DNA from 2 places in the Chryseobacterium sp. SG20098 genome. Region 1 is predicted to be linked to the other one. Evidence: riboswitches for the same ligand, from Rfam matches in the RefSeq annotation. Region 1 holds a riboswitch; the other holds the start of a gene.
What was found. Region 1 has a riboswitch for cobalamin ahead of RHP76_RS08875 (TonB-dependent receptor plug domain-containing protein). Riboswitches for the same ligand answer to the same signal wherever they lie in the genome.
Positions count from the first base shown of each region.

Region 2: linked by a shared signal. The riboswitch ahead of RHP76_RS22260 (T9SS type A sorting domain-containing protein) and the one ahead of RHP76_RS08875 (TonB-dependent receptor plug domain-containing protein) in region 1 are both predicted to bind cobalamin.

Region 1 is NZ_CP134622.1:1,948,150-1,951,366, forward strand. Features, by position in the region: gene RHP76_RS08875 (TonB-dependent receptor plug domain-containing protein) at 1-1,741, opposite strand, end outside; cobalamin riboswitch at 1,773-1,951, opposite strand; gene RHP76_RS08880 (T9SS type A sorting domain-containing protein) at 2,089-3,217, opposite strand, start outside.
Region 2 is NZ_CP134622.1:4,858,536-4,861,752, reverse strand. Features, by position in the region: gene RHP76_RS22265 (esterase-like activity of phytase family protein) at 1-1,026, opposite strand, end outside; cobalamin riboswitch at 1,252-1,443, shown strand; gene RHP76_RS22260 (T9SS type A sorting domain-containing protein) at 1,506-2,609, shown strand; gene clpP (ATP-dependent Clp endopeptidase proteolytic subunit ClpP) at 2,792-3,217, opposite strand, start outside.

The sequences.
Region 1 (3,217 bases):
TATTCACTTTGAACCCTAAGGTATATTTTTTGGCTAAAGTTGCAGAGATTCCCATATTTAAAAGAAAATAAGGATCTATGGCATCTGACCTTTTTTCGTCACTTGTAGTATACGTAACGCCATTCAGCTGCCCCTGTGCGAAAAGTTTAAAGAAACCATATTCGTAATCTATATTGGCATTTCCTCTGTGCATAGGAACGTAAGGTCTCTGCATTTTCGTTTCTTTATCAATAGACTTTGCATAATAGTATCCTGCATTGGCCCGGATTTTATGATTACCCCATTGTTTGCTAAAGGACAGCTGGGATTCTAATCCATAGGATTCAACTTTATTGACATTGAATGCCTGCCAGTATCCTTTAGCCGTTGGAAGCCATGCAATAAGATCTGTGATGTTCATATAGTATGGAGACAAAGTAAGTCTGAAATCTCCTGCTTTAAACACATTCGTCATATCGAGCTGGGTAGAGGTTTCCGGTCTCAGGTCTTTATTTCCTCCCGGTTCATAATAAATATCATTAAAGGATGGAAATCTGAAGTTTTTTGATACATTAAGGCTTACATCATACCATTTTGCTGCACTCCATTTTCCGGAGAACGAATACATCAACGGTGACTTCACATCTTCCACAAAATCTTTCTTGAATCCACCCTCAAAACGCAGATCTTTTGTTGCAAAATATCTTAACAATCCTGAAACAGAACCAATATTTCTGCTGACGCTGGATATTCCGTTTTGATATCCTTCTCCTTTATTAACCTGAAACTCTCCTATGATATTAAAATTCCACTTTGAATTCAGGAAATAATTAAAGTCATTTTTAAAGATATAATTTTTCCCGGTTCCACTACTTGATTTAGGCTGATTTAACGAACCAAAAAATTGAAAATTCTCTTCCGTATAAGCTGCTTTAAGGGAATTACTGAACTTTGTTTTGTTCCAGTCCCAGGAAAGAAGGCTTCTTACACTTTGAGTTTTATATTTCGTTTTTGTTCCCGTTTCTTCATATACAGGAAAGCGTTGTGAAGAATCAAAAAACTGGCTCTGCCACGAAATTTTATGATCGTTTGTGATTTTATAGGATGCTCCTACATTGAACGTTGTATTGTAATAACTTCCGTTTCTGTTGATATAGTTCAGGTCACTTACCTTATAATCATTTTCACTTACAGAATAATTTCCAGAAGCCTTAAAACTGAACTTATCATTGCTGTAAGAACCTTTTATAAAGTTATTATAGGTATTAAAAGAAGCCACTTCAGAAAATAAAGAACCATGGAAGCCTTTATTAAAATCCAGGGTATTATTCAGGTGAATACTTCCCCCGATGGCACCACTCCCATATACTACACTTCCACCACCAGCTTTTATACCAATCTGATCATAGCCGAACAAAGCAATATTATTAATATCTCCCTGTCCCAGAAAATTAGAATTGATATTAATTCCATTCCACACAAAAGCAGTCTGCTGAGCGGTAGTTCCCCTGAAAGAAGGTGAAGAAACGGCACCACGGCCATTTTCTTTGATAAAAACCTGTGACTGAAATCTCAGAAGTTCAGAAAGATTACTGGAGTTTTTCTCAGCATCTTCTGCCGAAATTATTTTTACGGGATGAAAAAGTTTCACCCTAATCATCTGATTATCGAAGACATAAACAGTATCGATGGCTTTCTCTTGTGCAAAAAGAAAACAGCCATAAGATGAAAAAAGCAGTACTAAAGATCTTTTTATATCCATACTTTTTTACTTTTCCTCCGAAAGCAATATGTTTTTTAATTATAATTCCGGCAGGTCTCCTGACTTTCGCATTCTGCACCTTCCCGTTATTAAACAGTGGTTTTTTGCAGAAACTTGAGTTGCGATTTACAGTTGCGGGGACAGTCCGGGAGTTACACCCGATTCCCTTTTCATTCCAAAATACTGGAAACCAAAATTTTTGCAAAGATAGTTTTTTATATGTATTCACCAAAAACCAGACTTTTCTATACACAACATGCTATCCTTTTGCTATATACACAAAAAAGAACGGCCGCTTTCAATATTGAAAACAGCCATTCATCCCACTACTTTACTATTTATATATGTTATTTTTTAATGAATTTATAAGTCTCTTGTTTTCCTCCCTTCATAGAGTATTGCAAAATATAATCTCCTTTTGACAGGGATGAAACATCAATCTGCCCTTCTACCGAATCAAATGATTTTACCTTTTGTCCCACCATATTATAAATTTCGGCTTTCTCTATTTTTCCTGTTCCTTTAAAATATAGAATATCAGTCACAGGATTAGGATAGACACCCATATTATTTTTCTCTTTCACTGCATCATGCACCGATAAAAATTGAGAAGTATCCAGATAAAAAGCGATCATCTGCCCTGAAGCATTCGTCCCTGATCCGGCAATTTTCTTTCCGTCCTGTGAAATGGCCAAAGGAAGCCCCATGGTTACTCCATTCGTTGCAATTCCCAAAGAGGCTGCATAATCATTCAGATTGATCCTTCCGGTAGCAGAAGTCCAGATAAAACCTTCCCCTGACATAGGAGGTGCTCCAAATGCTCTATAATATCCAATTACTTTTTTCCCATCAGCAGAAATCCCGGTGGCACCTCCTTTGAAGCTGAAAGAAGCATTAGGATGCGTTATATAAGTAAGTCCGCTCACAGCATTCCAGACATAGGGATTAGGATTTGCTGAGCCTATGATTGTATTTCCATCTGCAGAAATTCCTCCTGCTTCCCCTACATTATTTCCATTATTATCAGTAATAAAAGTTTCTACTCCATCCTGCCATTTAGCCCCACTTCTTGTTCCGGTTGGCTCATCCTGCCAACCTACAATTACTGTTCCTGCCGCATTGATTGCGTTTGCTCTGGAGCTGCGTCCTGCAACGATACTTCCCAGATCTACCATTCCGTTTGCTTCATCCCATTTCACAGCATGTGCGTTTGCAGCAGTAAGAAAACCTAAACCTACAATCGTGCTTCCATTGGTAGTCATCCCCCAGGTTGAACTTACACTACCGTCCCATCCTGTAGGAACAAGCCCGCCTCTGTTTACCCAGGTCGAAGTAGCTACATCATAGGTTGATATCTCATTAAATCCCGTTGCTGCATTTGTTATAGAGGACGAAATTTTGGTTCCGTCATTCGAAACAACAGTTCTACCCGCTGCCGGATAACCGTTTGATATAGAACCTATCTGTACAAGTCCT
Region 2 (3,217 bases), 2.2 Mb from region 1:
ATCCCATGAACATTGCTCTAAAGCTTTTCCGTTAACTTTCATTCCGTCCACATCGGTGATATCGGCTCCGTTTACATCTGTTGCATTGCTAAGATTGATTCTGTATACTTTTTTTATTCCTCCCTGAGAACCGAAATTTCCATCTCTTTCAATCACCAGGAATTCATTATTGCTTAATGCGGTAATATCGCACACTGAATCAGAAGCTCCTCCTTCCTGCTTATATAGAAACTGTTTAGTCTGCCCTGTAACCGTATCAAATGTGACAATTCTCGTTAAAGTTTTATTGGTAGCCAATACCTTACTGGGAACATACATCATCGACTGCATGGTTCCTACCAGCGTTCTTCCGTCCGGGCTCATACAAAGTCCTTCCATTCCTCTGTTGGCTCTTCTTTTCGCTAAAACAGCAGGTAATTTTCTAGGTCCTGTATTTACTCCGATCGGGCTTATTCTTTCCATCTCCATTCCATCAGCACTGTAGTGTACAATATGCGGTCCATATTCATCAGAAACCCAGAATGTACCGTCAGCGGCAGCAACAATACTTTCGCTGTCAAGACCATACTGATCAGTACCTAAGACATTTCCGGAAGCATCATATGCTACTTCCCCTGTGCTCCCCATTCCAACAGGATTTGGAAGTCCGGTAATAGGCTGTCCGGATGGATTTTTAAGTTTAATATATTTGATGACCTCTACATTTCCGTCAGCATTGATTTTAAAATGCATAATGGTTGGAGTAAAATTAGGAGTAAGAAACTTTTTCCCATTCTGGAAGTCGGTGTTAGGTCCTCTATCGGTAATGACATAGAATTCGCCTTTTCTGGTAGGATGAGCCGCAGCTCCGGACCCAAAACCTCCGTTGATAACATCCACTCCGTTTATCGTAGTCAGTTTTGAAAATGGAAACTCCTGAGGGAGTTTGGAATAATTAATATCCTGATTAACCATTGCGATATCGTCATCACTTTTACATGAAGCCAATACAGCCAGTATACCCACAGAACATAGTAATTTTTTCATATGCTATTTTATGGCTGCGAAAATAGGACTTGATTGTAAACTGATCTTAAATACAATGATAATTGTTTTTTAACAATTGAACAGACAGAATGCATTGAAGATAAATAAGAAAAGAATCTATTTAAAAATGAAAAACCGACAATCCAACCAAATTATTAATCAATTTGAAAATCATTTTTTTTAAAGGAAAATAATTCACAAAACGGACTTATCAATTTATATGATATATTTGCAGCGTTTTAAGGCTGAACAATGTTCATTAATAGGGAATCAAGTGAGAATAATATTCAAATCTTGAGCTGTACCCGCAACTGTAAACTGTTTAAACTTACTGCACAAAAACCACTGGATCTGAAAATCCGGGAAGGAAGTTGTAAGATGTGAGCCAGGAGACCTGCCTTAAAACACCAGATTCAGAGAAAGAATTAGTTCTGCTCTGAAGATAAGTTTCGGGAATAAAACTTTAAATTAATTATATCATGAGAAAAATCTATCTTTTTTTCTTACTGCTTTGCATGCAGGTATTGTCGGCCCAATTCACAGAAAACGACATTAAATTTTGGGTAGGAACCGGTTCTAAAAAAGCATATTTCATTGCAGACTTTAATGATGACAGCACCCCAAATTCTTATGCTTGGGGATACCGTTTTGACGGAAATGGCTTAACCATGGAAGACATGATTACTGCTATTGCCGCTGCAGAACCTAAAATGGAAATTGAAATACCATCCGGATTTCTGTACAGTTTAAATTACAATCATCATACTCCCAGCCTTGACGACTATTGGTCAACCTGGTCAGGAAACACTCCATCAACTATGGCATTCAATAATGGTGTGAACAATGATCTTTTAGTGGACGGAAGATGGTATGGAGCTTCTTATAGTTTTTCCCCTCCTACAATGCCTTCCCCACCAGTTCCAGCCTACAGTTCTGCTTGGTTTGTTCCCTCGCAGGTTACAAACTGGGTAGGAAGCGGAACTAATAAAAGTCTTGTCGTTATTGATTTCGGAACTGATAATGCCAACGGAAATGCCAATTCTTTTGCTTTTGGAATTAAATATAACGGAAGCATAACTGCTGAACAGGCGTTACAACTGATCCAGTCTCAAGCTTCTTATTTTAATTTTGCATCAGCGAATAATCAGATTACTAATTTAACATTGAATTCATTTACTGGAAATACTTCCGGATCAGACAGCTGGAAGTTATATAAAGGAAAAGATCTATCAAGCTGGCAAACAAAAGCCAATCTTTCTCAGATTCAACTGAGTAACAATGACTGGTTTGGATTAAGTTTCGGGCAAAGAAGACCATTTACCCCCACCGAGGCACAGCTGACTTTAGGAATTTCTTCTGTGACCAAGAAAAAATTCAATATTTATCCAAATCCGGCAAGTGATTTCATTCAGATTGAAACGGCTGAGAAACTGAAAGAAGTGAATATTTACTCTGTGACAGGACAAAAAATAATGACTTCTCAGGTTACTAAGATTGATATTCATTCTTTAAACTCAGGAGTTTACTTTGTGGAGATTAAAACAGCTGAAAGTGCTACGGTACATAAGATTGTTAAGAAATAGAGAAAGCGCCTCAAGGCGCTTTTTTTGTGAGGATATGGATAAAATATACTGTTACAACCGCCCCGTCAAAAATTCTTTGAATTATTGCCACCCTCCAGCGAATGTAAAATGAGTGATTAAAATATAATCCAACAAAAAAACCGCACCAGATTGGTGCGGTTTTCTGATGATGTTATCATCAATTATTTTTTCTCTGTGGATCTTTGTAAAACCTCATCTACCATTCCGTAACCTTTAGCTTCTTCAGAAGTCATCCAGTAATCTCTGTCAGAAGATTTTTCTACCCACTCATACGTTTGTCCTGAGTGATGACCGATGATTTCATAAAGCTCCTGCTTCAGTTTCAACATCTCTCTCAAGTTGATTTCCATATCAGAAGCAACTCCCTGAGCACCTCCTGAAGGCTGGTGGATCATTACTCTTGAATGCTTAAGCGCAGAACGTTTTCCTTTTTCTCCGGCAACCAGTAATACAGCTCCCATTGAAGCAGCCATACCTGTACAGATTGTCGCTACATCCGGCTTGATGATCTGCATGGTGTCATAAATACCTAGACCTGCATATACACTACCACCAGGAGAGTTGATGTAGATCTGAATATCTTTTGA